Regions from separate parts of the Fictibacillus enclensis genome, predicted to be linked through region 2. Evidence: riboswitches for the same ligand, from Rfam matches in the RefSeq annotation. Region 2 holds a riboswitch; the other holds the start of a gene.
What was found. Region 2 has a riboswitch for S-adenosylmethionine ahead of QNH15_RS06750 (ABC transporter ATP-binding protein). Riboswitches for the same ligand answer to the same signal wherever they lie in the genome.

Region 1: it holds a riboswitch for S-adenosylmethionine, as region 2 does, so the genes downstream of both, QNH15_RS18810 (Na+/H+ antiporter NhaC family protein) here and QNH15_RS06750 (ABC transporter ATP-binding protein) in region 2, are expected to answer to the same signal.

Annotation. Positions count from the first base shown of each region.
Region 1 covers NZ_CP126109.1:3,592,494-3,608,200, reverse strand. The annotation lists gene QNH15_RS18845 (glycosyl hydrolase family 18 protein) at 1-1,098, shown strand, start outside; gene QNH15_RS18840 (putative hydro-lyase) at 1,219-2,007, shown strand; gene QNH15_RS18835 (LacI family DNA-binding transcriptional regulator) at 2,096-3,136, shown strand; gene QNH15_RS18830 (amylo-alpha-1,6-glucosidase) at 3,235-5,328, shown strand; gene QNH15_RS18825 (ABC transporter substrate-binding protein) at 5,356-6,606, shown strand; gene QNH15_RS18820 (carbohydrate ABC transporter permease) at 6,629-7,531, shown strand; gene QNH15_RS18815 (carbohydrate ABC transporter permease) at 7,543-8,367, shown strand; SAM riboswitch class I at 8,473-8,583, shown strand; gene QNH15_RS18810 (Na+/H+ antiporter NhaC family protein) at 8,677-9,993, shown strand; gene QNH15_RS18805 (asparagine synthase-related protein) at 10,205-12,193, shown strand; gene QNH15_RS18800 (paeninodin family lasso peptide) at 12,153-12,278, shown strand; gene QNH15_RS18795 (phosphoenolpyruvate carboxykinase (ATP)) at 12,374-13,312, shown strand; gene QNH15_RS18790 (lasso peptide biosynthesis PqqD family chaperone) at 13,305-13,595, shown strand; gene QNH15_RS18785 (lasso peptide biosynthesis B2 protein) at 13,606-14,094, shown strand; gene QNH15_RS18780 (nucleotidyltransferase domain-containing protein) at 14,069-15,232, shown strand; gene QNH15_RS18775 (ABC transporter ATP-binding protein) at 15,247-15,707, shown strand, end outside.
Region 2 covers NZ_CP126109.1:1,240,876-1,256,582, forward strand. The annotation lists gene QNH15_RS06685 (DUF6044 family protein) at 1-643, shown strand, start outside; gene QNH15_RS06690 (glycosyltransferase family 2 protein) at 674-1,687, shown strand; gene QNH15_RS06695 (undecaprenyl-diphosphatase) at 1,659-2,231, shown strand; gene QNH15_RS06700 (cation diffusion facilitator family transporter) at 2,400-3,380, shown strand; gene QNH15_RS06705 (hypothetical protein) at 3,547-4,089, opposite strand; gene QNH15_RS06710 (peptidoglycan-binding domain-containing protein) at 4,285-4,770, shown strand; gene QNH15_RS06715 (ArsR/SmtB family transcription factor) at 5,066-5,719, opposite strand; gene QNH15_RS06720 (MFS transporter) at 5,783-7,045, opposite strand; gene QNH15_RS06725 (alpha/beta fold hydrolase) at 7,209-8,069, shown strand; gene QNH15_RS06730 (GNAT family N-acetyltransferase) at 8,066-8,779, shown strand; gene QNH15_RS06735 (site-2 protease family protein) at 8,815-9,363, opposite strand; gene QNH15_RS06740 (hypothetical protein) at 9,423-9,701, opposite strand; gene QNH15_RS06745 (VanW family protein) at 9,823-10,695, opposite strand; SAM riboswitch class I at 10,904-11,016, shown strand; gene QNH15_RS06750 (ABC transporter ATP-binding protein) at 11,210-11,980, shown strand; gene QNH15_RS06755 (ABC transporter permease) at 12,000-12,851, shown strand; partial or broken gene QNH15_RS06760 (LLM class flavin-dependent oxidoreductase) at 12,882-13,953, shown strand; gene QNH15_RS06765 (aliphatic sulfonate ABC transporter substrate-binding protein) at 13,988-14,992, shown strand; gene QNH15_RS06770 (hypothetical protein) at 15,020-15,391, shown strand; gene ssuE (NADPH-dependent FMN reductase) at 15,391-15,707, shown strand, end outside.

The DNA of each region.
Region 1 (15,707 bases), 2.4 Mb from region 2:
CAGGAAGGAACAGCAGATGCCGGGAAAAATGGCAGCGAGCATCCGAGACTGCAGCAGGTAAAGTATAATGGCAGCAAACAGAAGGAAGTAACACCGTCTCAGACCAAACATAAGAAAACCAAAATTACTTCGATTGGGTTTTTAGAGCCGGTTGATCCCCAGGCGGCTGTAAAAGAAGTAAAGGACGTAGGCCGGCATTTATCGTATGTTGCTTTTTTCAGCTATCGTGTAAAACCGGATGGTACGTTGATCGGCATTAAAGATGATCAGGCGCTCGCTGCAGCCAGAAAACAGGGTGCAGTCCCGATGCTCGTTCTCACAAACTTTACGGAGGGGAACTTTTCTCCTGAGGTGGCACATACCATTTTTACGGATAAAACCGTATCCAATCGTCTGGTCAATAATGTGATCAAGACCATGAAAGCAAAAGGCTACAAAGCATTAAATATTGATTTTGAACATATTCGTGCAAAAGACCGCGATCTTTATAACGGATTCCTTGAAACGATTCTGCCAAGAGTGAAAAAGGAAGGATTCATTACGTCTACTGCTCTAGCACCAAAAACGAGTGATGAGCAAACGGGCCCGTGGCATGGCGCCCATGATTACAAACGGCATGGAGAGCTTGCTGATTTTGTTATTCTCATGACGTATGAATGGGGATGGTCCGGCGGTCCTCCGATGGCTGTTTCACCTATTCCTCAAGTGCGCAACGTCATCGACTATGCAGTATCTGTGATCCCCCGCAAAAAAATTGTAATGGGTGCGCCGCTGTATGGGTATGACTGGATCCTGCCCTATAAAAAAGGTAATGCTTTCGCCAAGCGCATTGCGCCACAGGAAGCAACCGAACTGGTGATTAAAGAAGGCGCTGAAATTAAATATGACAATAAATCACACTCTCCGTACTTCAACTACAGTGATGATCATGGCAAGAAACACGTTGTCTGGTTTGAGAATGAAGAAAGTGCACAAGCGAAATTCAATCAAGTCAAGTACTATAATCTTCGCGGCATCGCGTATTGGGTACTCGGCGAGCCGTTCCCGCAAAACTGGAGCATGCTTGAAGACCAGTTCAATGTAAGAAAAGCGAAATAAGAAAAAGGAGACTTTTATGGCATGTGGCCATGAAGGTCTCTTTTTTATCCTGACATGCACAAAACGAGAAAAGTGTTAGAATATTTGTGAAGAATAAAAAAATGAGGAGGAAACAGCTTGCTGAACAACAGTCTGATACACCCCGAAGAAGCACGTAAAATGATCCGGAAAAACCAATGGAACCGTCCTACCGCGGGTATGTGCAACGGCTATACACAAGCGAACCTGGTCATCCTTCCCAAGGATCTTGCGTTCGAGTTTTTATTGTTCTGCCAGCGGAACCCCAAGTCTTGTCCGGTTTTGGATGTAACTGAGCCAGGCAGCTCAGTTCCTGCACTTGCTGCTCCTTCAGCAGATCTGCGAAGTGATCTGCCAAGCTACCGGATATACCGCAATGGCATCCTTACCGATGAAGTACAGGATATTGATTCATACTGGACGGATGATATGACGGGTTTTCTCATTGGCTGCAGCTTTTCATTCGAACAAGCTCTTATGCAAAATAAAATTCCTGTAAGGCATATCGAAGAGAACCGCAATGTACCTATGTACAAAACATCAATAAGCTGTACAAAAGCCGGACGTTTTGAAGGTCCGATGGTTGTGAGCATGCGTCCCATTCCCGAAAAAGATGTGGTACGTGCCGTACAGGTGACCTCCAGATTTCCATCGGTGCACGGAGCGCCTGTACACATCGGTGATCCCCGTTCGATCGGGATCGAGTCTATTGATACACCGGATTTTGGCGATGCCGTAACCATCAAAGAGGGAGAAGTACCTGTTTTTTGGGCTTGTGGCGTAACTCCTCAGGCAGTCGTAATGAACGTTAAGCCTGAACTCGTGATTACCCATTCACCCGGACATATGTTTATCACGGATTGGACGGATGAAGAGTTCGGGGTACTTTAGGGAAACAAACGAAAAAAGGGGTTGAAAGCGCCTTCCCAGAAGAGTATAGTATAAGCATTACGTTCCGAAACGTTTTGGAGGATTGAATGTGGCGACAATTAAAGATATTGCAAAACATGCCGGAGTCTCTGTTACCACAGTTTCAAGGGCATTAAACGGATACTCTGATGTGAATGAGAAAACAAGAGAAAAAATTAAAGCTGTGGCTCGTGAACTTCAGTACAGCCCGAATTTGTTGGCCCGAAGCCTGGTCATGAAAAAAACAAAAACGATTGGTTTGCTTGTTTCTGGGATGCGGATCGAAGGCAGCAAAGATAATTTTACGTATGAAGTGCTTTGTGGAATCAATGACTGTGCGGGAGAGAGGGGATATGATCTTATTCTCTTCAGCACCAATTCCGAGCAGCAGCAGAAAAAAACGTACAATCAGCTTTGTCAGGAGCGGAAAGTTGACGGTGTAATCCTGCAGGGGATTAAAACGGATGACCCTTATTTAAAAGAAGTTGTGGAAAGTGACATTCCCTGTGTTCTTGTCGATATTCCCATCGAAAGCGACAGTGTGGGTTATGTTACGACCAACAACAAACAAGGGGCAAAGATGGCGGTGGATCATCTCATCGAGCTTGGGCATCGGCAGATTGGCATGATCAATGGGCACGAGCAAGCCTTTGTCAGCAAACAGCGCCTTCAGGGATATCAGGAAGCACTGAATCAAGCGAAGATCGACTATCAGGAACAATACGTGGTTAATGGTTCTTTTTTGGAATCGGAGGCGGAAGTGCAAGCTGAAAAGCTGCTCCATGCACATCCGGAGATTACGGCTGTTTTTTGTGCAAGTGACCTCATGGCGCTCGGTGCGATGAAGGCAGCACGCCGGATGGGCAAAAGAATTCCTGACGATCTCTCCGTGGCAGGCTTTGATAACATCATGCTAGCATCCTATTCATCACCCACCCTGACAACCATTGCTCAGGACCGATACCAGATCGGCTTTGAATCAGCCATTTTGCTGATTGATATGCTAGAGGGAAAAGATGGAACGCACAAAAAAGTGCTGAAAACCTCATTAGTCAAACGTGAATCAACCAAATTAAAACCGACAAGGTCGTTTTCAACGAAAACGACTTGATCGTTTTAATTTAAGGAAAAATCGAAAACGTTTCGGATTTTGGAATATATTTTTTAATCATTTTCCAAAACGTTTCGGAATTATGGGGAGGAAGAAAATTGGATTATCGAGTAATTAAGGAAAATGATTTGTTTTTATTAACGGATGATAAAGGAAACATTCCTTTGAACAATGATTACGGACTGGGATTATATACAAAGGATACACGGTTTTTAAGCAAGTTTGATTTAAAAATTAATAATGAAGACCCGATCCTGCTTTCTTCGTCCGCCGACGAAAATTACAGCGCCAACATATTGATGACCAATCCTCATATGGAAAAGGACGGAGAATTGATTCTCTGGAGGGAGTCAGTAGAGATTCAAAGAAAGCGCTTAATCTATGATGGCGTGTTGTATGAAACCGTTCAGGTGAAAAGCTTTTATCCTAAGCCAGTTGAGTTTGATATCAGCATGCTGCTGGATGTGGACTTTACCGATATGTTTATTGTCCGTGGTTTTCAATCCGGAGAAACCGGCAAACGAACAGGCATCGATCATACAGACAAGAGCTTGACTTACCATTACGAAGGAGCCGACGGAGTCAAACGGTCCACACGAGTAGGCTGGGACCATGAGGCAATAAACACTTCAGATTCCGAAGTTGCTTTTCACTTTTCATTGGATCATGAGGAAATCCAATCAGTCACCTTTACGATTGCTCCAGAAGTGGATGGAGTATCCGGTGAAATTATGGCACCAGAACAAGCTCTTGAGAACCTTAAGGCATCTTATGAAAACTGGGAAAAGAATACAGCCCGTGTTCAAACCGATTCCTCCCGTTTACAGCGCCTCGTTGACCGAGGAATCCTTGACCTCAGGGTGTTAATGACAGATATCGGGTACGGACAGTTTCCGGTGGCAGGCCTCCCCTGGTTCGGTGTCCCATTTGGCCGTGACAGCCTGATTGCCGCGCTGCAGATGCTTCCGTTTAACGCGGAGATTGCAAAAGGCACGCTAAGGACTCTCGCGTCACAACAGGGAACAAAAGTGGATCCTTGGCGGGATGAACAGCCGGGCAAAATCATGCACGAAGTCCGTTATGGAGAGCTGGCGGGAACTGGACAGATTCCATTTACTCCTTATTATGGAACGATTGATGCCACTCCGTTATTTTTAATGCTGCTAACGGAATACACCAAATGGACCGGAGATCTATGTCTGGCAGAAGAGCTTCAGCAAACGATCGAAAATGCCCTCATGTGGATCGACCAGTATGGTGACCGGGACGGCGACGGATTTGTGGAATATCATCAGGAATCCAGCAAGGGCATTGCCAACCAGGGCTGGAAGGATTCCGCAGATTCAGTTGTTCACAAAAACGGCGATTATGCAGAGACACCGATTGCGCTCTCGGAAGTCCAAGGCTATGTGTATCAGGCCAAGACAGGGATTGCCTCCATCTATGAAAAACAGGGGAGGACAGATGAATCGGTGAGACTGCGTAAAGAAGCAGAAGAGTTAAAATCCAAGTTTCACGAGCAATTTTGGATGGAGGATCAATCCTTCTATGCCATTGCGCTCGATAATGAAAAAAAGAAAGTGGGGACGTTAACCTCCAATCCTGGCCATGTGTTGTTTTCCGGCATGCTGGAGGAAGAACAGGCAGATCAGATGGTATCCAAGCTCGTATCACCGGCATTCTTTTCCGGTTATGGCATACGCACAATGGCAGAAGGCGAGGCCGGCTATAACCCGATGAGCTACCATGATGGCAGCATTTGGCCGCATGATAACAGCATGATTTTGCTGGGCATGAGCAAGTTGAACCATCAGAAACAGGCGAACCTGGTGATTAAAGGCTTGATGGACGCGGCACAGCACTTTGAATATGACCGGCTGCCAGAGCTGTTCTGCGGTTATGGTGCCGCTGGCGGACCTGCGGTAAAGTATCCGGTCGCTTGTTCACCTCAGGCATGGGCTGCCGGTACACCGCTTGTCTTTATCCAAACGGTTCTCGGATTGTTTCCAGATGCTTTGAACGAAGTGATTTCCGTATCTCCTGAGCTTCCGGAAGGAGTGAATGAACTGACCGTACAATCGATCAAGATTGGAAACGGCTACTTGTCTGTCAGCGTTCGCAAGGAAAATGGAAAGAGTTTCTTAACCGTAAATGAAAATACAACGGGCTATACGATCCATACCGATAAGTAAAATACGCATAGGAAGGGAGAGGTTTCTATGAAGTTGAAAAAATATGTTTCAGCAGCGGGGCTAACTGCCCTGCTGGCTACTTCTCTGCTTGCAGGATGCAGCCAGCCTGATGAATCAGAAAACAGCAGCAAAACGGTCATTACACTGAGCGGCTGGGGAGGAAATCCGGTCGAGAAAAAACTTTTGGAGGAAGTGCTGGACGACTTTGAAAAATCCCACCCGAACATCGATGTAAAGTTTAATCAGATCAGTGATCAGTACATGGACGTTTTGAAAACCAGGCTGATTGGGGGAACAGCAGCCGATGTTTTTTACCTGGATGCGTTTGAAGCACCCGGCCTGATCGAAACAGGTGCAATTGAACCGCTGGACAAGTATGTAACCAAAGATTTTGATGTGGATGATTTTGAAAAGCCGATGTTAGATGCGTTTAAAGACAACGGTAAAATTTACGGCTTTCCAAAGGACTATTCCACGCTTGCCCTTTTCTACAACAAAAAAATGTTTCGGGAAGCGGGAATAGACGGTCCGCCAAAAACATGGGAAGAGCTGGAGCAAGACGCTAAAAAACTCACCAAAGGCAACAAAGTTTACGGATTGGGTGTAATGCCGCAGATCGAGCGTTTGTATTACATGGCTGAGTCCCAGGGCGGCCAGGTCATCACAAATGACCGTGCGACTTTTGCAGAAGACCGTGTGGCGCGTGCACTTCAGCCGGTATTGGACATGCATCTAAAAGATAAAACCGCTGCTCAAGCTTCAGAGGTTGGTTCAGGTTCCGGGGGAGAAATGTTTGGCCAGGGAAGGGCTGCCATGGTGATGGAAGGAAACTGGAACATTCCGTTCATGGAAGATACGTTTCCTAAAATAGATTATGGAACCGCCGAGCTGCCAACGGTTAACGGCAAGAAGGGAACCATGTCCTTCACGGTCGGTTATGCCATGAATGCAGAATCCAAGCATAAGAAAGCGTCATGGGAACTAATCAAGTACCTGACCGGAAAAGAAGGCATGAAAACATGGACAAGCAAAGGCTTTGCCTTGCCTACGCGTAAGTCAGTAGCTGCAGAACTCGGCTATGACAAGGATCCACTGCGTAGACCCCTTGTTAAAGGAGCCAAATATGCGACTGTTTGGCAGGACGGTCCGATGCTGCCGATCGTGATGAATAACTTCAACAACCAATTTTTAAGTGCCTATCTTGGGGAACGGCCGCTGAAGGATGCTTTGAAAGACGCGCAAAAACAGGCTAATAAAGAGATTAAGGTAGCGGAATAACAAAAAAGAGAGGTGAAGAAACATGGTAAAAAGCAGTTCTTCCAAAAAATTGAGAAGGGAAGCGGGGCAGGGGTACCTGTTCATGGCACCGGTCCTCATCATTCTTGGAATCTTTGTAATCGCTCCCATCCTTTGTGCAATCTACCTTTCTTTCCATAAAGTAGAGTTGCTTGGCGGTACGCATCTGGAATTTAGGGGACTTGATAACTTTATGAAGATCACGTTTGATGACCGGGCGCATATTGCTCTAAAAAATACCTTCATTTACGTGGTGATTGTTGTGCCGCTTCAGACGCTGCTTGCGCTTGTATTGGCAGCGTCCCTGAATGCCGGCATGAAGGGGCAGAAGTTTTTCCGGATTGTTTATTTTTTACCGACATTGACCTCTTCAGCAGTACTTACTTTGATTTTCATGTGGATGTACAATCAGAACGGTCTGATCAACCACATTTTACACATGCTGCACCTGCCAACGTACAACTGGATCGGTGATCCGAGTGTAGCTTTATTGGCGATCATGATTATGAATATTTGGGCGACGGCACCGTTTTTTATGGTGATCTATCTGGCGGCCCTTCAGGATATACCAGACAGCCACTATGAAGCTGCTGAACTCGATGGCGCAACGGGACTTCAGAAATTCTGGCACATTACGGTTCCCAATTTGCGGCCCGTGACTTCTTTTGTGGTGATTATGGGTCTCATTGGAACCTTCCAGCTATTTGATCAATCCTACATCTTTTCAGGAGGATCGGGTGGACCGAACAACTCCACCTTGACGGTTGTTCTTTTGATCTATCAATATGCCTTTAAATCACTCGGCACCATGGGCTATGCGACAGCACTTGCCTTCATGCTTGCCATCATTATTTTGATCGCAACACTTCTGCAGCGGAAATTTTCCAAGGAAGAATCACTTTATTGAGGAGGGGTACCATGAAAAAACGACCGATTGGAAAAACCATTCTGTATGTAATCTTGATTGTCTACGCGGTGATCACCCTTGTTCCGTTTTTATGGGCTCTTTCATCCTCTTTTAAATCATTAGGAGAAATCGTAAGCGGAAGCATAAACTTTATACCGAAAAACTTTACCATCGATAACTATAAGGAGATTTTCTCACGGGAGCCGCTTTTTGGCCGCTGGTTGTTTAACAGCTTGTTTATCGCTGTGGTCGGCACCTTTTTGAATTTGCTTTTCAACTCGATGGCCGGTTATGCCCTTGCCCGCCTCAGCTTTCCGGGCAAAAAAAGTATCTTTATTATCATTTTAGCAGTGTTGATGATTCCGTTTCAGGTGACGCTCATCCCTAACTTCTTGATTTTAAAAGAATTCGGATGGCTGAATACCTATCAGGGAATGATCATCCCCGGTGCGGTCAACGCCACCTTCATATTCATGATGCGCCAGTTCTTTATTAACTTTCCAAAAGAAGTAGAGGAAGCGGCAGCTATAGATGGACTGGGCAAATTCGGCACCTTTTTCCGGATTGTTCTTCCGCTTGCCAAGCCGGCATTAGCGGCACAAACCATCTTTGTCTTTATGGCCTTCTGGAATGATTTCATGCGGCCGCTGATCATCCTGTCTGATGAAAGCATGTTCACTCTTCCGTTAGGGCTAAATTCATTCAAAGGACAGTTTATCAGCTACTGGAATTACATTATGGCAGCTTCTATGGTCTTTACCTTGCCGATTTTGATACTGTATGCCTTCTTTAACCGCTATTTTGTCAAAGGCATTAAGTTTACAGGGGAGAAATAGACCACCATTAGAAGGACAAAAATCGTTTTACCAAAAACTAACTTTTGACAAGAAAGCCCAAACCCTTTACAGTAGTAAAAGCTGTTATAACTGAAAACTGGATACTTCTTATCACGAGAGACTGAGGGACTGGCCCTGAGACGTCTCGGCAGCGGACCTGAATTTCGAAGGTGCTGTGCCAAATCCAGCAAGCAGTTCATGCTTGAGAGATGAGAAGAGTTCCTTATGAGCATATAGGGCCTCTTCTTTGGAAGAGGTCTTTTTTCATATATGTACATGCAGCAATAACAAACGTAGAGGTGTTTTTAGATGGATGCAGTAAAAAAAGGAAATGCGCTGGCGCTATTGCCGCTCGTTATCTTCCTGGTCCTGTTCATCGGCTCAGGTGTAATCACTGGTGACTTTTATAAAATGCCCGTGGTTGTAGCCATACTCGTGGCAGCAGCGGCAGCCCTGTTAATGAATAGAAAAGAAACGCTGAACCGTAAAATTGAGCGTTTTGCCAAAGGTGCAGGACATCTTGACATTATCATTATGGTCTTCATCTTTATTCTGGCCGGTGGATTTTCTGCAGCTGCGAAGGGAATGGGAGCAGTGGAGTCCACGGTCAATCTCGCCTTGTCAGTTGTACCCGAAAATTTCCTGATTGTCGGTCTCTTCGTAATCGGTGCCTTTATTTCCTTGTCGATGGGAACGTCCATGGGGACCATTGCCGCACTGGCGCCGATTGGCGCAGGAATCAGTGGTCAGACGGATATTCCAATGGCACTTTCCATGGCAGCCGTCGTAGGGGGAGCCATGTTTGGAGATAACTTGTCCATTATTTCGGATACCACCATTGCTGCGGTCCGTACCCAGCAGACCCAAATGAGGGATAAATTCAAAGTGAACTTTTTCATTGTCCTTCCTGCCGCCATTGTTACGTGTGTGCTCCTTTGTATTGTTACGATGGGCAGTCATTCCAGCGTATCGGCTGACAGCTTTCAAGCGGTAAAAATCCTTCCATATGTTGGTGTATTGATTGCTGCCCTTCTTGGCATGAATGTATTTGTTGTGTTAAGCGGCGGAATCATATTGGCGGGAGTGATCGGCCTGGTGGATGGAGCCTATACTCTTTCAGCCTTTTTAAAAACGATCACCGACGGAATGTTTGGCATGTCTGAACTTGTTTTCCTGGCCCTACTCATTGGAGGAACGGTAGAGCTGATCCGCTATAACGGCGGAATTCAGTATCTTCTTGATGTATTAACGAAGAACATTCGAACAAAAAAAGGAGCGGAGTTTGGTATTGCAGGATTGGTCAGTGCAACCAACCTTTCCACCGCCAACAATACGATTTCCATTATTACAGCAGGTCCTCTTGCCAAGCAGATATCCGATCGGTATGGCATCGATAAGCGAAAATCAGCAAGTCTTCTTGATATCTTTTCGTGCGCTATTCAAGGCTTGATTCCCTACGGTGCCCAACTGCTGACGGCGGCCAAAATCGGCTCCATCTCACCAGTGAGCCTTCTGACGTATTCGTTCTACCCGATTTTAATCGCCGTTTGCGGCGTGATTGCCATTTTGATCGGTTATCCGAAGCTGAAAGAACGAAAAGAACATATGGAAAAGAAACATGCTTAAATGATGAAAGGAACCTCAATCGTTGGATATTCCCATGCGATTGAGGTTCTTTTTTGTCGAATCTTTTTAGGAAAATAGTCATATTTCGTATTGACAAGGAAGATTATGGGTGTTAATTTTAGAATAATCAATCGTTCTTTTTAGAGAACGAAATTGCTTGATTCTTACCATTCGTTTCTGTTTTTTTATTAAGGATATTTGGAGGACAACCATGAGTGCAATAGCTGGAATACTTCATTTTAATAATGAACCTGTCAATCCAAAGGCTGGCATGAACATGATGCAAACATTAAGCCGTTATCCGGCTGATGCTGTGCAGACGTGGCAAAACCAGCAAATTTTTCTTGGTTGTCATGCGCAATGGATTACGCCTGAATCAATTCGAGAACAACTCCCGTTTTACGACTATGAAAAACAGCTGGTTATTACCTCTGATGCGATTATTGATAACCGAACCGAATTATTCGAACGACTGCAAGTCCATCACGCGCTTCGGAAAGAAATGCCCGATAGCCAGATTATCCTTCTCTCTTATGAGAAGTGGGGAGAGGATTGCGCAAAATATTTAGTGGGTGATTTTGCCTTTATGATTTGGGATGAAAAAAAACGAAAGCTGTTCGGAGCAAGAGACTTCTCAGGATGCCGGACGCTTTATTATACAAATAAGAACAATCGCTTTGCTTTTTGTACAGCAATGAATCCTTTGTTAACTCTTGATTTTGTAACTAAAGACCTAAATGAACAATGGCTCGCTGATTATCTAGCAATTCCTTGGAACTTTGAATCCGTGGACGTTCGTTCAACCGTATATCACTCCATCCAACAACTTCCACCTTCGCATACCATCTCAATCGTCGACGGAAACGTAACCCTTTCACGCTATTTGACCCTGGAATTTGATAAAAAAATAAAATTAAAATCCAATGAGGAATATGAGGAAGCCTTCCGTGCAGTATTCCAAACCGCGGTAGATGCGAGGCTGCGTACTCATTTAAAAGTAGGTGCGCATTTAAGCGGCGGGCTTGATTCTGGGTCAGTTGCAAGCTTTGCGGCAAGGTCATTAAAAAAGGAAAATAAGCCGTTGTACACATACAGTTATGTACCGGTCAAAGACTTTGTCGACTGGACACCGAAAAGCAGGGTGGCCAATGAACGGCCATTTGTTGAATCTACTGTCAAGTATGTTGGGAATATCCAAGACCACTACTTTGATTTTGAAGGGAAAAGTCCCTATACCGAAATTGATGACTGGCTCGATACGTTGGAAATGCCGTATAAATTTTATGAGAATTCGTTTTGGCTCAAGGGAATTTATGAACATGCTCACGAGCAGGGAGTCGGGGTACTTCTTAATGGACAACGGGGCAACTGGACGATTTCATGGGGACCGGCTCTGGAGTATCAAACACAGCTTTTAAGGAAAATGAAATGGATTAAGTTTAATCAAGAGCTTCGTTCTTACAGTAAAAATATAGGGGTAAACAAATCCAAGATATTCAAGCACCTTAGAAAGAAGGCATTTCCATTTACAGACCGTGGGAATGTACAAGAAAAGCCTTACCCCTTAATTATTAATTCTGAGTTTGCCCAAAAGACAGGAGTGCTTGAACGTTTAAAAGAACATGAAGTTGATGTTTCAGGAATTGTTCGACAGAGCGCGTATGAAGTAAAGAAAACCCAGTTTGAAAAATTATACTACTGGAACATCAATGGTACATATACGACCAAATTATCGTTAAAACAAGTTTTATGGGACAGAGATCCAACCAACGATTTAAGAGTAGTTCGGTTTTGCTTATCAGTCCCAGAAAACCAATATGTACAAAATGGTCAGGATCGTTCCTTGATCAGAAGGGCAACAAAGGGCTATCTGCCTGACAATATTAGGTTGAATCAACGTACAAGAGGTGTTCAAGGAGCAGATGGAATTCATCGTATGTCGTCTTTTTGGAAAGAGTTTGTGAGTGAAGCTAAGAAAATGTGCACTCACTCATGGATGAACGAGTTCCTTAATACAGCTCTCTTATCTGAATCAGTTAAAAAGTTGGAGCATAGTCCGAATGCAAATGAAGTTTTTGAGGATGAATTCAGAACCTTAATGAGGTCATTAATTATCTATCATTTTGTTATAGGTGCTCACTTGAAAGGGGGTGAAAGAGATGAAAAAAGATTGGGAAAAGCCAGTATTGGAAGTGCTTGATGTGAACATGACAATGGCAGGTCCAGGAAGAAAAACACCTGATGCTACACAACCTGACCCAGACGATCCTGTAAAGTTTAGCTAGAGGATCGCAGCAATATATTATACTTATTGATAACTCATGCCCTTATACAGTTTCACTGTATAAGGGCAATTATTACATCCTGCTGGAGTGATTAGGTGATTATAGAACAGGCGGTATCCTATTTTTATAAAGGCTTTGGAATCAAGTTTAAAAGTGAAATACCCTTGCCGGAACTTTTCAAAAGTGACGACATAACAAATTATGACCTTTCTATTACAATAGAGGATCTGGCTGCGCTATGGAAAGAAACAGATGCCAATCCTGGGAGGTTTAATATTATCAATGGAGACAGTGTCCTGTTTCAAGTTCCGGATACAGCTATTTTTTATGTGAAGGATGGAAGAAAAATAATGGTTTCTCCTTTTCCAAACAGTAACACGGATAAAATCAGGCTGTACATTCTAGGCAGCTGCATGGGAGCTGTATTGATGCAGCGGGGAACGATCCCGTTACATGGCAGTGCTGTTGTGGTCCAGGGTGGGGCTTATGCGATTGTGGGAGAATCAGGGGCAGGTAAGTCGACCCTTGCCGCAGCCTTTATAAACAAAGGATATTTTTTATTAACCGACGATGTCATACCGGTTGTTTTTTCCGCTTTAGGTTCACCAGTTGTTTTGCCAACCTATCCCCGGCAAAAGCTTTGGCAGGAAAGTTTAAATCAGTTTGAACGTTCCCCAGGACAATATCAGCCTTTATATGGCAGGGAAACCAAATATGCTGTTCCGGTTGATCACGCCTTTTCTAGTGAAGAGCTTCCGCTTAAAGGGATTATTGAGCTGAAACCTCCTGCAGAGGCTCTTCAAATCAGCCCTTTAAATAAATTGGAAAAGCTTCAGACGCTATATCATCAAACGTTTCGTTCTCTTTTGTTGGAGCGTATGGGACTGCTTGAATGGCATTTCAGAACAGCTGCAAAGATTGCCGAACAAGTAAAGATGTATCAAATTTTCCGACCTGCTACAGGTTTCAGTGCCAATGCAATGGCAGATCTTATTTTAGCAACAGTAATTCAGGAGGAGAAAAACCATGATTAAGAGTTCAACTGTCGAATTACAAACGAAAGTCGTTCAGGCCAGTGGCAACATTGTAAGTGATATGGGTGGAGAAAAGGTTATGTTGAGTATTAATAACGGGAAGTACTACAATCTTGGATCCATTGGAGGAATTATTTGGGGGAAAATCAAGACGCCTGTAAAAGTCAGTGATTTGATCAGTGATATGTTAAATGATTATCAAATTGATGAAGAACAATGCAAAGAAGAGGTATTGCCGTTTCTGGAACAACTGCATGCAGAACAGTTGATTCAGCTTTCCTAGGAGCAAGCATATGGCAAACGGTTTTCGTATCGTGAGAACGTTTCTTTTTCTTGGTTCAAAGAAAAAATGGCTTTTTCTTGAAGCACTTTATTATTTGGGTCTGGGCCGAATATTAATATCAATTCCATTTTCCAAGGTTGCCCCAACACTTGGAGTTCCAATGAAGGAAACCGCTGAAGATGACATCAACGAAGATATCCCTATGCTCAACAGCATTTCGGATGTTTTGCACATTATCAGTCGCCGTACCCCCTGGGAAAGTAAATGTTTGGTCAGAGCCATTGCGGGGACAAAAATGCTGCGCCGCCGAAGAATTCCAAGCACACTTTATTTAGGAACAGCAAAAGATAAAGAAGGAAAATTAATTGCCCATGCCTGGTTGAGAAGTGGATCACGCATCATTACAGGAGCAGATGTAATGGCGGAATTTTCTGTGGTAGCCAAATTTGCAAATGAAAACAGAGGAGAAAATCATGTCAAAAGAAGCGGAATTGGATAAAAAACAGATTCCTGTCGAGCTAACCGCCATCCTTGAGATGATTCAGGAAGATGAACCTGCTGATAAGAAGGAGTATCTCGAGGGATTAAATTATGAGGAATTTTTTCAACTTGCCGTACATCACAGGCTTTACCCACTGATTTGCAAAAAAATGGGCAATAATCTTCCGGAACAAACTTCAGAAAAGCTGCAGTCTTGCTATAAACAGAATGTATTCAACATGTTGAAACTGTGCGGTGAAATGGATCTGGTCAACCAACTTTTTATTCAGAATGACATCAAAATGATTGTATTAAAAGGTCCTGTCCTCGGTGAGGATTTGTATGGTGACATTTCGTTACGAACCTCATCAGATCTTGATGTCCTAATACCATTGGAAAATTTGGAGCAAGCAGAAGGAATTCTTGAAAAGCTCGGCTATCAAAAAGATGATTACATACTGACGGTGTTAAATGACTGGAAATGGCGGCATCATCATATTACATTCCTACATCCGGAAAAGAACATAAAAATCGAAGTGCATTGGCGCCTTAACCCAGGTCCTGCGAAAGAACCTTCTTTTGTAGATTTATGGACAAGAAAGAGAAAAAGTACGCTTTCAATAGGAGAGATTTTTATTTTGGGCAGAGAAGATCTCTTTTTATTTTTAACGACGCATGGGGCGAGGCATGGTTGGTCCCGTTTACGCTGGCTGGGTGATATTGACCGGCTGTCAAGGCAGGCCATCGACTGGAAAAAAACGAATGCGCTAATGGACAGATACAATTACAGACACATAGGTGGACAGGCCATACTGCTGTCAGCCCATTTTTTTCACACACCCGTTTTAAAAGAGATGGAACCTTTGCTGCGCGGTAATCGTCCCGGGAAATTGGCGGTAGATACTATGTTTTATATGAAGCGAATGGTGAGTTTGCACAAGGAACCATTGGCTGAAGATGTGGCAAGCTATCATAAAAAATACTTAATTTCCATTATGTCGGTACATCAAAAGATACTTTACACTCTCAGTCTTCTTTATCCTTTTTACACGGATGTTGAGACGCTGCCATTGCCCCGCATCCTGCATGTATTGTATTTTCCTTTACGTCCTTTTTTATGTGCTTGGAGAAAAACAAGAAAGCAAGCTTTGTTTTAGAAGGGGCTGACAGTATGAGTGAAGTTCTTCAGTTTATGAAACGGTTTTATACTTATTGCGGCAAAGTGTGGTACATCAACCTTGCTGGAATGGTGTTTATAAGCGTTCTTGAAGGTATAGGAATATTTCTTCTAGTTCCGCTCCTTAGTGTAAGTGGGATTATGAAATCAAGCAGTACCAGCTTTTTAATGGAGTACTTGCCATCCTTTAATGGCTATTCGGTCAAAACAATTCTGCCCATTGTCTTAGGTATCTATGTTTTGGTCGTTATTTTGCAAAATATCATTCAGAGGAAATTATCTATTTTTACAATCGGTATGCACCAGGGATTTATACAGGATGTCCGAATCAAACTCTATGAGTCATTATTGTATTCTAACTGGAACCTGTTTATTAAAAAGCGAAAGTCGGATCTTATTAATTCATTGACAATTGAATTAGCACGGGTAAATGCTGGTATTGGTTTGTTTATGCA
Region 2 (15,707 bases):
TTTACATCCATTACTATGGTATCTCTTGTTTGCCATAGGGCTGAGAATTTTCTGGAAGGGTGGAGGGAAAGGGAAAAAAGCTGCTGTGGTATTCCTGATCCTCCAGCTGACTCTGCTTTTTACCTTGAACGAAGAAGTGCGGTATCGTATCGCTGGATATCCCTCGTTTAAAGAATTCTACTCTGTGCAGCTGTTTAAAAAAATTGATACGTATATTGGAAAACCAAAAAGTTCCTACCGGGTGGCAAGTCTGGGGCTTCACCCCGCCATCGCGCAATACAATGGTTTTTACACAGTGGATACGTATAACAATTTTTATCCACTTTCCTATAAACATCAGTTCCGTTCCATTATTGCTAAGGAATTGGACAAAAGTCCAAAGCTCAAAAGCTACTTTGATCACTGGGGAGGCCGCTGTTATTTGTATTCAGCGGAACTGGGAGAACATTATGATTATGAGAAAACATCCACAAAACAAATTCATCAGCTTCAATTAAATATCCAAGCCTTTAAGAAGCTGGGAGGCCGGTATATTTTTTCAGCTGTACCTGTTAAGAATGCCAAGCAAGATCACTTGGTATTGAAAAAAGTGTTCACCGATCCACATTCGGTATGGAAAATTTATCTTTACCAGACGAGATGATTGCAGCACGAGCGAAAGGGAGTGGAACTGATGAATCAACCGGTTGTTACCATTGTTGTTCCCTGCTATAACGAAGAAGAAGTCTTGGGTGAAACAACAAAGCAATTAACCTATCTGCTGGAAGATCTGGAAACAGAGAAATGGATTCATCCTCAAAGCAGAATCTTGTTTGTTGATGATGGGAGCAAAGACGGAACATGGGAATTGATTGAAAAAGAAAGTTTAGTGAATGGGTTTGTTACAGGATTGAAATTGTCCCGCAATGCCGGTCATCAGAATGCGTTGTTAGCCGGACTCATGGAGGCGAAGGAAATCTCCGACTGTGTGATTTCGATTGATGCAGATTTGCAGGATGATATCCTGGTGATCCGTGATTTTATTTTAAAATATAAAGAAGGATGCGAAATTGTTTACGGCGTTCGTAAAAAACGGGACACTGATACCTTTTTCAAGCGGGTGACCGCTAATGGATTTTACGGTTTCATGAATAAAATAGGCATTGATCTTATTCCCAACCATGCAGACTTCCGGCTGATGAGCAAACGGGCACTTGACGAGCTATGCCGCTATGAAGAAAGCAACCTCTTTTTAAGAGGGATTATTCCGCTGATTGGGATGAAAACAGCCAAAGTTTATTATGACCGGAAAGAACGCCTGGCAGGGGAGACGAAGTACCCGTTAAAAAAGATGCTGGCGTTTGCTGCCGATGGAATCACCTCGTTCAGTATCACGCCCATTCGTTTTGTTACCGTGATTGGCTTTATGGCGATTTGTCTCAGTATGCTTACAGGAGCATACACATTGGTGCATAAAGTAATGGGGAATGCAGCAGCCGGATGGTCTTCACTAATGATCTCCATCTGGTTCATTGGCGGTCTGCAGCTGATGGGAATTGGGGTTATCGGTGAGTATATCGGGAAAATCTTTACTGAAGTAAAAAGGCGTCCGAAATATTCAATTGAAACAAGTCTCAATTTGAATAATGTAGGAAATAAACCGAAAGAAAGGGAAAAAAATGAACTACCAGTGGTTTCAAGATATTAATAATTTGTCCGTTTCTCATCCTGTATTGGATAGTTTTATGATTTTTTTAAGCCAAAAGGCGCTTTATCTCTATGCCCTTGTTCTTTTGGTCCTGTGGTTTACAAATGATTCATATAAAAGATTAGCAATCTATTCAGGAATAACTGGAATTTTGGGGCTGATCGCAAACTATATCATCACACTTTTTTATTATGAACCAAGGCCATTTGTCAGCCATCATGTGCATTTGCTGTTCAAACATGCGGCGGATGCTTCGTTTCCGAGTGACCATACCACAGGTGCGTTTGCTTTATCGTTTGCCGTATTCTTAAGCCACAAAAAGCTTGGAAGTGCAATGCTGGCGGTAGCGGCGTTAACCGGATTATCACGTGTTTGGACAGGACAGCATTATCCTTTTGATGTTGCTGGAAGTATAGTAGTCGCGGGAATCATCAGTATCCTTGTTTATCTGCTGTCTCCTGTTTTTGATCCGTTTGTAAACGTCATTCTTCGTAAATACAATCAAGTTCAATCTACAGTAAAGCAGGCCATTTGGAGCAAATAGCCTGCCGAATACCCTTTCCTTCCTATGGATGAATCGCTAAAATAGGAAAGAAAGGTTTTTTTAGTATTCAAGAAAGGGAAATCAAGTGTAGGTAAAGATCAGAGCGGGTAGAATGAAAATGAAATCTATACATAACGCATGACACTAATGATGAGAGAGAGGGATCCAATGGGAAGGTTATTCAAATTATTAAAAAACGGTAACAAATCTGCTTTTTTGGCGGCGATTGTGAACACCATTATTGCGATTATAAAAGGCGGCACCTATATTTACACTGGGAACGTAGCCATGTTTGCTGAAACCATGCACAGCCTGGGGGATGCGGCCAATCAATTTTTTGTATTTATTGGTTCTGCATTAAGCAAAAGAGGTGCGACGAACCGCTTTCCAAATGGATTTGGCAGACTGGTTCATCTGGTTCTGCTTGGAGCCGTTATTATTGTAGGCATTATGTCTTTTGAAACGATCAAGGAAGGTTTTTCACATATTTTTCACCCGACAGAATCCACCGGTTTTGTGATAAATGTTGCCGTACTTGGTGCTGCTGTTGTGCTTGAGGGATTTGTTCTCTTTAAGGCCATGAGGGAGATTATGCATGACGTTGGCGACACAACAAGCGGTTTTGCGGTGTTCTTTAAAAGCTTCGGTCACCTGCCAAAAGCCAAACCGGCCACCAAGCTTGTCTTTATGGAAGATCTTGTTGCGACAGCGGGAGGGATCCTGGCAATCGTCGCCATCGTGATCTCCCATTTTACCCCCTTTCATCAGGCGGAAGGAATTGCTTCTATTATTATTGGTCTCATGATGTTCTTTGTTGTAGGCAAAGTGTTTCTCGATAATGCGGCAGGAGTCCTTGGGGAAGCCGATGAAGAGATGGAAGACAAAATCGGGGAGCTCGTTTTGCGTGATCCTGAAGTAATAGATGTGGTGGAAGTCGTTGTTATCAAAGAAGGTGAGGAACTCCACGTAGAGCTTGAAGTAGAAGTGGATCCTGCACTGACCGTTGCCCAGGCCGACGATATTAAAGATCGGCTGGAAGAAAAGATCCTGCAGGAAAAAGGCGTCACCGATGTCACCATCGAATTTGATGAAGATGACGGCGTACAGCGGTGGAAAAAGCAGAATCCTACAGAGAAATCGGAAGAATAAGCTTCATTTTATTAAAACAAGGGAATTCCGCAGAGGAAATTCCCTTGTTTTATTTGTTTACAGAGAAATACAGGCCAAAAGCGGAAGTTACTGTCCAGAATCGTCAGGTTACTGGCCGAAATTCAAGATTTACTGGCCGGTTTTAAACATTTACTGTCCGGCAGGCTTAAAACATGCCAGGCGGGTAGTAGTAAGGATAAAACACCTGTTGAGCTTGCTGTCCCTGTTGCTGTTGACCACCGGGCATACCGGGGAAAAGCCCAGGGAATTGAGGCATCTGCTGCTGCCCGCCCTGTCCCTGCTGTGATTGTCCGCCTTGCTGTCCCTGCTGCTGTTGACCACCGGGCATACCGGGGAAAAGCCCAGGGAATTGAGGCATCTGCTGCTGCCCGCCCTGTCCCTGCTGTGATTGTCCGCCTTGCTGTCCCTGCTGCTGTTGACCACCGGGCATACCGGGGAAAAGCCCGGGAAGCTGAGGCATCTGCTGCTGCCCGCCCTGTCCCTGCTGTGATTGTCCGCCTTGCTGTCCCTGCTGCTGTTGACCACCGGGCATACCGGGGAAAAGCCCAGGGAGCTGAGGCATCTGCTGCTGCCCGCCCTGTCCCTGCGGGAAAAAGCCATGAAAACCAGGTGCCTGCTGGCCTCCGCCCTGGCCGGGGAGTTGAGGAAACATTCGTGGGTTCGAATGCTGCCCATAATATTCATTCATCCAAAAACCTCCTTATTTGCATATAAAATATCCTATTCTTCCTTGCCACACTTGGACACTGATTCCAAAGGTACAGAAGAAAACAGGGCATTGGTCTCAAGAAAGAAAGGGTTCAATTTACGAAAAGGGGGAATTTTCAGAAGGAGGGGAAATTTGTAAGGGGTTTGCACTAGTTAATAAAAGGGAGATGGCATTGTGAAGAAAATAGTAGCCAGTATGGTAATTGTTCTTTTGGCCTGGGGAATTTCCTTTTCTACCGCATCTGCCTCAGCACCCGGGTTTCATCATCCGGCAGACTGGGATAAAAACTCGATTTTACGTAAAGATGCCCGAGGTGTTGAAGTTAAAAACATGCAGTACATCATTAATGTTCTTCGATTTTACACTGATTCCTCCGTCATTGATTCGGATGGGATTTTCGGTCCGAAAACCGAAGCTGCCGTAAAAAAATATCAAAAAACGCATAACTTAATGGTTGACGGCGTTGTGGGTCCTAGAACGTGGGACAGCTTCTCTCAATATATTGAAAAAAGAGGAACTAACACGTACGGAGCAGGCGGTTATATGGCTCTAAGGATTCATTGGAAGTATGATAGCAGCAATTTCTATGCCCCATCTAAGGCATACATTTATGGTAACGGCGATACATTAACCGATTCGTATCGCTTATATGCCAATTAAGGAATGGGTACATCCCCGACATATTTTCCTTCACTTTAGAGATCTATGACTCTACAAGGTGTTATCTATGAAAAGAGCTCTTCTTTCCCATTCGAAGGAATGGCTCTTATTCTTTTTTTACACGTGTGAGGGGCTTCACAATTTTTCAAATGTTCATGTAAGGTTTGCACGTTACATACCTCCAGTAAAACAATCTGCACGGTAATTGAAAGCTATGATGTCTCTATATGTAGGAGCGCCCATTAGGTGCTTTTACAAAAAATAGCCACCTCCAGCATGCTAAAGGCGGCTCAGTTCATTTCTCTTCCTCGTTTTCCGTTACAATTCCAAGTTCTTCTGCATCCTCAATCCGGTAACTGAGCAAAACGTACTGATAGGTACCAACTTTGTTCGCTTCTTCTTCAGAAGGATAAGAGCGTTCCGGCCAGTCATAGTCTTTTTTATCCTTTTTACCAAGTGCTTTCATGATGACAGGAAAGGATTCACGCCACTCTTTGGCGGTCATGCGGTCACTGGAGGAATTGATGGTAACTTGATAAGGCATTTCATTGCGTACTACGCCATGTTTCTTTTCTTCCCTCAGCTTGGCAAGCGACTTTTCATATAACTTCAATGCCGGTTCGATGAGCCGGTACGTAAGGGAAAGAGCGACTTCAGGCTGTTCAGCCTGTGCCTGCAGATCTCCACGGTATAATACATCATTCATATTGATAGTTTGATAATATTTTTCCACCAGATTCCCCAGTTGCTTTGTTTCAGCCACTTCCAAAAGCTCGGCATCCTCAAGCTTTTTTACATGGTAATAAAGCCTTGAAGGATGTTCGTTCAACTCAGCAGCCAGCTGTTTAACGGTAATCGGCTGTTCGGAAGCGAGATGAAGGATTCTCAGGCGTCTTGGATCAGAAAAAATTTTCATTAAATCGATTGACTGTGTTTTCCATTGTGCCACGTTGTATCCCACCTAAACATTGTGTTACTAAAAAGAATACCACAATTTAAGGGATGTACGTGATTAATCGATGGTGCGGATGGTTTTGCTTCTCCAAAGAACAGTGAGGACAAACGCGGTAAGGGCAATGCTTGAGTACAAAATAATCATGTCGATTGAAAGTCCGCTAGAGAGCAGAGCAGAAACAAGGGCAAAGGAAAGCGGTATAAATCCCATGGAGGCAGTTGACATCAAACTCTGAACTCTTCCCATCATCCGTTTCTCCGTCATTTCCTGAACCAGAGAAGGAGCAATAATATTGGAAATGGACAAGCAGACGCCGGCAAGTGACAAAAGAATAATTCCATGCCAAAGGGCGGTCATCTGGCTCAGAAAGATATTTAAGAAAGAAAGGACGGCAATCAGTGAAAGGCTGATGATCGGCCGTTTTCTTTTGATATTCAAGATCCCAGTAAGAAAGGCACCCGCGACCATTCCAAGAGCGAGCGAGCTTTCCAAATAGCTAAGAGACAGAACATCCCCTTTCAAATGCTGATCCACCATCAAAGGAAGACCGATATTCAGAGGCCCGACAAGAAGCAAATTAACGAAAATAGAGGTGGCCATGGTGAGCAGCAGGTAGGGTACCGTCTTGACGTAAACAATTCCTTCCTTAAGCTGCCGGAACACCGGTTCTTTCTGCTTATTGTCAGTTGATGGATGATCAGGATAACGGATTTGTCCGATTAGAATGCTGCTGCAGAAAAGTAAAACAGAAGTACAAACAAAGACACCGAAAAACGAGCCAAACTTAATCATAAAACCTGCAATGACCGGCCCAGTCAATAATGAAAGCTGATTGGTCGTTTGCACGAGAGAGTTGGCACGGACGATCTGTTCTTTTTTTACAAGGGTGGGAAGCATAGACTGGTTAGCCGGCCAGAAAAAAGCGTCGAGAACTCCAAAAAGAAGAGCAAAAACACCAAGGAGATAGAGGTTCATACTGCTGTTCAGGATGAGCAGGGCCAATCCAAGGACCAAAAGTCCCCTGGTTGAATTTGTGATCATAATCACGTGAGACCGTTTTATTCTGTCAGCCATTACTCCTCCAACCGACATGAGCAAAACGCGGGGTATGGTGGTTAGCATCATAATAATCCCAAGCTTGGAAGGAGCTTTTAGTGCCTGAAGAACAAACCATGTTTCTGAGATTAAGTAGATCGAGAAGGACAACCCTGTAAATATACTGGCTATCCATAAAAATAAAAATTGCCGGTTGGAGAGAAGGCCTCCAAATTTTTGTTTTCTTACCGTCTTTGGTTCATGTGCCAAACTGGTCCCCATCATAATTCTCCTTCCAATCAAAATAACATTTATCGTTAAAATTTATTTTAATGGTAAAAAACATTTTAGTGAAGAAAAATCGTTCGACAAAATTTAGAAAGGAATTCAGTGAGGGAACAGAGAAGTTGCTTTTGTAATGAAATACCAGAGAACAGAGGGAAAGCAAATGAAGAACTGGAAAACAATCATGGTCCCCACAGAACGGGGCGTATTTGAAGTGTTCAGTAAGGGGAAGGGCGCGCCGCTTTGTGTGTCCCATCTTTATTCGGAATTCAATGAAACGGGAGACCGTTTTGCGGACATGTTCACAGAGTCGCATCAGGTATTTTTGATTAACTTAAGAGAAGCGGGAAGGTCTGAAAAGGCGCACGAACCGCATCAGCTAAGCATGATCGAAACGGTGCTTGATCTTGAAGCTGTAAGAGACGAACTCGGGTATCCGACATGGCATTTTGCCGGACATTCTACAGGAGGGATGCTAGGACTCGTGTATGGGATACGACATTCCAAATCCCTTGAATCATTGATCATAGCCAGTGCTGCAGCAAGAGAGTATGCGTCCTCCTCCCCTTTTTGCATCTATCATCCAGACCATCCGAAATTTAAAAACATGCAGTCGCTAATCGAGCAGTTAAAAACAAATCTATCTGCGGAAGAAAGAAACGATATATCCAGGGAACGGGCAAAATTATCACTACATGAGCCTGGAAGACATGATGAGTATTTTGCAGGGGATGTCCATAAATCAATGGCCGCGCGCCGGATGGAGTTTTTCTCAAGGGAGATTCTCCTTTTTGATGTAACAAGGCAGCTGCATAAAATCAGTACCCGAACGCTTGTCGCATGCGGACAGCACGATGTTCAGTGTCCGATCGGTTTTTCTGAAGAAATGGCGGAACTTATTCCCGATGTGCAGCTGGCTGCTTTTGATAACAGCAATCATTATCCTTTTTTGGAGGAGAAAAAAGCCTTCCAAAACGTGATCAACAAGTTCTATCAACAAATGACAGTGGGGGAAGACAGATGAAAGTGATTGACGGAACCCCTGAATATATTCTTATTGAACCGACAGAAGGGATGTTGGACATTAACGAGTGGAAAAAGGGCATCTCAACCATCATCCGAAAAGCTGAAAAAGGGAAAGTCAAAAGAGTAGGCGTAACGCTTCACCGTAACCGAGACCATTATGAATCATGCTCCGATTACTTGATTTCTTCGGGTTTTGAGCATTTTGCATCCAAAGTGAATGTATATCGGGACTTGAAAGAAATGGAAAGCTTTCATCCCTACACCTGGAGAACGCTTGAGGACAGGGGGACGACAGAGAAGGCATTTATGGAGGTGTGGAGAATGTGCAGGCAGGGATCGGATAATGCAGCATCAACCTTGTCGATGAAGCAGCATCTTCAGTCAGTTAAGCAGGAGCTTGGCAGCGGATGGAAATATTCCTGCAGGATTTTTTATAAAGACCATCAGCAAATCGGAATCGCCATTCCCCATATTGAACCGGGTACAACAAATGAAGGGCGGTTGTTTTACTTTGGGGTCTTTCCCAGTGCCCGGTCAAAAGGAACAGGAAGCACACTGCACAGGCAGGCGCTGGGATGCCTAAAAGAAATGGGTGCAGAATATTATATCGGAAGCACTCATCTCAACAATGAAAAAATGCAACGCGTGTTTGAAAAAAACGGCTGTCACGTACATGCCTATACGGAAAGCTATTATAAATATTTTTAAAAAACAGCCCTCCATAAAAGGTGGGCTGCTGTATGTTAGTCGGCAGGGTGGCTTTTTAACTGGATACCTTTGATTGTGTTCAGGGCAGCAAGGCCATCGCTTGGACAACCGCTTGACTGTTCCATCGGCATCAGAGAAAAAAATACATAATAAAACGAGAAGTACGTGAATTGGTAAAAGAAAAGATTCGCCTCGAAGATGCCTTTAAAGACGAAAAAGTTTAACAAGAGAATGGCTGCCAGATTAAAGAGAGAGCCGCCAAGATATACGAGAACTTTGGAATATTTGGCATCTTCTTTTAATGACACATACTCACACCAGCCATCATAAAAATAAAGTTTACGGATGCGCAGCGGGCCTATTTTCATAAGTACATTTCCTGTACCTACGTGCACCCTGACCTTTCCTCCAAAAATACGGGCAAAAAAATAGTGACCGAATTCGTGAAGAAATGTGACGCCTGGTAATACCAAAAAAAACGAAAAGAAAAATTTCCAAATTTCTGTAAAGCCAAACAAAGCTGCCATCTCCCTTATCGTGTTACATGTTTTAACTTTTTTCCTAAAATGGCTCATAGCAAACATGTAATTTCATCCATATGAAAAAAGCCCGGCAGAACAGCTGCCGGGCTTTTGCACATTTATTAACCTTGGAATAGTGCCGAATGAAGAACTTCATTGGCAGCCGAAATAATATTGAACATAAATGCGCCCCACCAAAGCATGCGGCCGCGGGAGGATACTTTGCTCCATCTTGCACCATTGCCATGCTCTTTAAAGTAAATAAGGGCTGCTACTGCCGTAATATTAAAGAAAATCATGCTCCACCGGGCAACAGCCATGTACGCCGGGCTGACCAATCCGCCAGCAAGAAGCAATCCGTTGATTAGAAACAGCATATAGAAAAATGGAAGACTTTTCATGTCATCACTCTCTCCAATTGATGATCAAATCCTCATTTATTCTATCATCCTTACCTTCAATTTGGAACGGGTTTGTGCAATGGTTAACAATGTTGACACAATTAATGGAGAGAGGGGGTGTTTACCTTTTTTTCTGAGGAAGATTGATCACATCGGAAGAGGAAACCATGACCATAATGCTTCCACCGTATGCTTTTGCACGGATCAGGATGGGCTGATTATAACGGTTCTGAAAACGGAAGTCAGGACCGTACCAGCTTACCGTTGCATCCCGTCCTTTAGGAACATAGGGAACTCTGCGGGTATGGGAATACCGTTGAACAATGTGGAGTCCGGCACGGTCCACAGCATTAAAAAGGGTAGAAGAAACCTGGCAGATGCCGCCGCCTACTCCTTCGGACAGTTCGCCCCGGATAATCACCGGTGCACGCATATACCCTTTTTCCTTTGTTCGGTTTCCAACAACCCTATTAAAAGAAAAGGTCTCCCCGGGAAAAACAACATGATTATCAATGGCGTTGGCGGCCAATGAAATATTATGAATCCGTGAGGTATTGGAGCGGTTAAAGTAGGTCACATACTGGCCGAGGTGGTTGGTTCTTATGTTTCCGAGCAGCTCACTATCCACCCGGGGATGGACCGTCAGGCTTGGAATTTCTATCTTTGAGGGTCCTTTACTAAAGAACTTTGCATAAAATTTTTCCTTGAACGCCTCCCGATAAAGCTTCGAACCATTTTGCCCAGAAGATATTCCACCAGTATCATTGATCCGTGCATTGACAGGCGGCCGGTACACATGTCCTTCCAGCTTGTCCGTAAAGACCTTAAGCTTTTCGGTATCAAGAACAGGAGTCCCAGGAAGCGGCACCGTGAAATCCTTGCGCTGTATGATGGCAATTGTCTGGCCTTGCTGAACGAGTGAGATGCTGTCCGGCGTGTTGACAGGAACCGGCTGCACAAGCAGAAGCATACTCGTTAACCAAGAAAGTAACATAGTCGAAAACCTCCCAACAATTAGTATGATAAGGGTAACTTTTATTTATGTAAGAGATAAACAGAAGGAAGAAATTGAAAGTAGAAAAATTATCATTTTAAAAAGTTTTAATCTGTTTTTTCAGAAAGTTATTGACATTCAAATACATACCTGTTTTAATTACAAGTAATCCGATAAGGATTCCCTTTTATCAAAAACTACATACTCTATCTTATTAAGAGAGGTGGAGGGAATTGGCCCTATGAAACCTCGGCAGCGGACTCTTTTCAATTGAAGAGAACTGTGCCAAATCCAACAAGCCGCAAGCTTGGATGATAAGAGAAGCATGAACCGTACTTCTTCTTTACGTCCTTCTGGCACGTTGAAAGGAGTTTTTTATGTTTTTTTGAATAAAGGGAATTGAGCAACTGTACAAATTCACTAATAAAGTCGACCGGACAACCGGAGACCATTTTTGTTTATTAAAATGGCTCCGGTTGTTTTTATTTTGAACAGCTTTATTTAAAAAAGGAGGATGGGGCGAGTGGCATTATTACAGGTCAATGAGGTTGAAAAAAGCTTTGAAACCGTCAATGGCAAGGTTAAAGCGCTGGAACAAATCCAGCTTGATGTGGAGAAAGGGGAATTTATTACGGTAATCGGGCCGAGCGGGTGCGGGAAAAGCACCCTTTTAAAAATCGTGGCTGGGCTGGATACGGCCCATGAAGGTTCAGTTTGGCTGGATAACCGGAAAGTGACTGGACCGAGCATTGAAAAAGGATTTATTTTTCAGGAACCGCGGCTGTTTCCCTGGCTCACCGTTGAGAAAAATATAGCCGCCAATTTGCCAGTTAAGAACAAGGAGACAAAGGAAAGCGTAAAGCAGCTCATCGAACTGGTCCGTTTGAAAGGGTTTGAAAACTCCTATCCAAAAGAGCTCTCCGGCGGGATGGCACAGCGGGTAGCCATTGCCAGAGCCCTTCTTCGAAATCCGAAGGTGCTGCTGCTTGATGAACCGTTCGGAGCGCTTGATGCCTTTACCCGCTCTCATATGCAAGAGGTCCTGCTCGATATTTGGCAGAACAACCGTACGACCATGCTTTTTGTAACCCATGATATTGACGAAGCGATCTACCTGGCGACCAGGGTTGTCATCATGAATCCAAGGCCGGGAACCATCCGGGAAGTGATTCCGGTTGACCTTCCATATCCGAGAAAGAAAACAGATGCGTCTTTTCAGGAAATCCGCCAGCGTGTGCTGAGTGAATTTGAAAAAGTAGAAGAACACCAGGCAGCAGCGATTTGATTTAAAAGGAGATGAAAAAATGAGCAATCAAACTGGAGTATTAACACGATCAGGTGTTGAACACCCCCCATCAGTAAAGGAAACGGCTGTTAAAAGAAATCGTAAAAAGTTACCTTTATCCCATTGGATGCGGGGGCTTGCACTTCCTGTTCTTGTCGTTCTGATTTGGGAAGCAGCTGGTGCCTATGGATTGATTTCGGCTACATTGCTTCCAAGGCCCAGCGAAATCCTGGTGGCATTTAAGGATTTAATCGTTTCGGGCGAACTATTCGCTCACTTTAAAATCAGTCTTTTCCGGGCGATTCTGGGATTCTTGCTCGGCGGCGGGCTCGGACTTCTTGCAGGGCTGGCTGTAGGTTTTTCAAGCAAAACCGAACTAACATTGGATCCCACGCTGCAGATGATGAGAACCATCCCCTCCTTGGCGGTGATCCCATTGTTTATCCTTTGGTTTGGCTTTGGCGAATTATCCAAAATCCTTCTCATTTCAAAAGCTGCCTTTTTCCCTTTGTATGTTAACGCGTTTGTTGGAATTCGCGGAGTGGATTCAAAACTGTTTGATGTCGCAAAAGTGCTCGAGTTCAGTAAATGGAAGCAGATTACAACGCTTATCCTGCCAGCCGCCTTGCCAAACATTCTTCTTGGCCTGAGGCTGTCATTAGGAGCCGCCTGGCTGGCATTGGTAGCGGCTGAGCTTATGGGTTCCAGTGAAGGGATCGGCTACTTGATCATGGATGCACGCCAGTTTTCCCAGACGTCCATTGTTTTTGTAGGGATTATTATTTTCGCTGTATTTGGCAAAGCATCGGATTCATTGGTGAGATATTTCGAGAAGAGACTTCTGAAATGGCGTGACAGCTTTATCGGATGATTTGAAAAATAGTGATGGAGGTGCTTTAACATGGTTCAAACAAAAAGACAGCTGCATCTTAATTTATTCCTGACAGGAATGGGACATCATGAGGCTTCCTGGAGACATCCCGGTTCAGAAACAGGGAATAACCTAAAGCTTTCCCATTATGTAAAATTTGCTAAAAAAGCAGAGGAAGCCAAATTCGATTCATTATTTCTGGCAGATCGATATGCGGTATCACGACAAGGTGCCAAATACGGTCCGCAGGGAGGCATCGAACCGCTTACACTGCTGTCTGCCCTCGCCGCTGTAACAGAAAACATTGGATTGATTGCCACGGTTTCAACCAGCTTTAATGAACCTTATAACGTGGCCAGACGATTTGCTTCTCTTGATCATATCAGCAATGGCAGGGCGGGATGGAATATCATCACCTCTGGAACAGATGGAGAAACCCAGAATTGATTTTGCAGGACAGTATGCCGAGGCAGTGTTCACCGCCCAGCAAACATTGGAGGATGCACAGCGCTTTTATCAGGAAATAAAAGCCCGTGCCACTGCATTTGGACGGTCGCCTGAATCGGTCAAGGTCCTGCCGGGAATATGCCCGATCATAGGAAAAACAGAAGAAGAAGCCAGAGAAAAAGAAGCACAGCTTCATCATTATACCAATACAGAGTTCAGTCTTCATCAACTGTCAAACCGAGTCGGCGTGGATCTATCAGCCTATCCGCTGGATGGACCGCTGCCTCCGCTTCCTGCAACGGATGGACATCAAAGCAGAACAAAGCTGATTCAGGAGCTCGCACTTCGTGAAAATCTTTCGATCAGACAGCTTCTGCTTCGTCTGGCTGGTGGAAGGGGCCATTACACTATTGCGGGCACACCAACCCAAATCGCCGATCTATTGGAGAAATGGTTCGAAAACAAAGCAGCAGACGGATTTAATATTATGCCGCATTTAATGAGAGAAGGGCTTGATGACTTTATCACCTATGTCATTCCGATCCTTCAGGAAAGAGGTTTGTTTCGAAAGGAATACGCCGGAACACTCTTAAGGGAACACCTCGGGCTGAAACGGCCGGATACAGATACGATCAATCTTTCGGCACATGCATGACAAAAAGGATGGGATAGGGAGAGGAGAAAAAAGGATGAAACTCAAAAAGAAAACGATAGCAGCAGGACTTATGGCGCTTTTAACGATGATGATTGTGCTTTCAGGATGCAGCAGTGAGAAAAAAACGAACGCCGAACAAAAAGGGGATGTAACGGTTAATATCGGTGTGCAGGGCAGTACGGGGGTACTGCCTTATGCAAGGGAGACCAAAGCCTTTGAGAAAGCCTTTGAAAAAGAGGGTGTGAAAGTCAAATGGAGCGAGTTTGCGAGCGGACCGCCGCACTTTGAAGCACTGGCTTCCGGACGGCTGGACTTTGGCGCCACAGGTGGAACCCCATTGATCGCCGGACAGTCGGGCAATGTGGATTTTAAAGCGATCGCCGTAACCACGGATGGAAAAAAGGGAAATTCGATCATCATTCCTAAAGGAAGCAAAATCAAAGAGCTAAAGGATTTAAAAGGCAAGAAGATAGCCGTCGCGAAAGGAAGCAGCGCCTATAATTTCCTTTATATGGCACTCGACCAGGCGGGACTGTCCGACAAAGATATTAAAGTTGTTCAGCTGCAGCCCGATGAAGCACGACCCGCGCTTGATAATGGTTCAGTCGATGCCTGGTCCACTTGGGAACCTTATGCCACAACAGCTATTTTTCAAACGGGCGCAAAATCCCTGGCTGACGGAGAGGACCTGAATATTAATGCGCCGAGCTTTCTTGTTGCCAGAACCCAATTTACGAAAGACCACCCGGACTTAACGGTGTTGTTTTTGAAAACCTATGAGAGAGTTATGAAGCAATTTATTGATCATCCGGACAAAGTATCTTCCGATATTGCCAAAAAGGAAAAACTTGACCCCAAGATCGTCAGTACCGTTTTAAAGCGGTCGAACTTAATCCTTTCTCCAACAACTCCGGAGTTTGCGAAAGCCCATCAGGAACAGGCAGATTTCCTTTATAAAGCAGGAGGGATAAAGACAAAGCTTGATACTTCAAAAGTCATTGAAAACAAGTTTGTTGAAAAAGCGTTAGAGAATAAATAACCCACAACAGTTATCGGAGGGATAAAAATGGGTGAAGCATCATTAAAAGAATGGCATAAACCACAAAATTTTTTAGCGTCAGCTACCAAAGAACAGCTGTATCTTGTCAATTTGGCAGACCTGGAGTTCAGCGGGGTCTGCAGAGAACGGTACGGTGTGAATAAAGGGCTGTATAACACGATAGAGGACTACTTTTCAAAGCAGGGAATCCGCAATATCCTCTACAGGAGGCTGTATATACTGGAATTTTTAAATGATGTCCAAAGCAGGTATACCGAAGGCAAACATTCGCATCTGACATTTGGCACAGGAGGGCTTGCCAGAGCGCTGCAAACCTTTTTTATCAACAGGCAAATAAATGCTTCACTAAAACCACTGAAGAAAAAGGAGGAGTTGTAATGGCTGATATTGTTACGATTTCAGGAAGTCCATCGGTAACGTCAAGGACGGGGATTGTCCTTCACCATTTAAGTGAGCTGGCGCAAAAAGCGGGCCTGGAAACTGAATCCTATTCAGTGCTGGATATTCCACCGGAGGATCTGGTTCTTGGGAACTTTAACAGCCCGGCCCTTAAGGCAATTGAAAAGAGTGTAAAGCAGGCAAAAGCGGTGATCATCGGAACACCGGTATATAAGGCCGCCTATTCCGGAGTTCTCAAATCCCTTTTGGATTTGCTGCCGCGTGACATTCTTTCCGGCAAAAGCGTGCTGCCTAT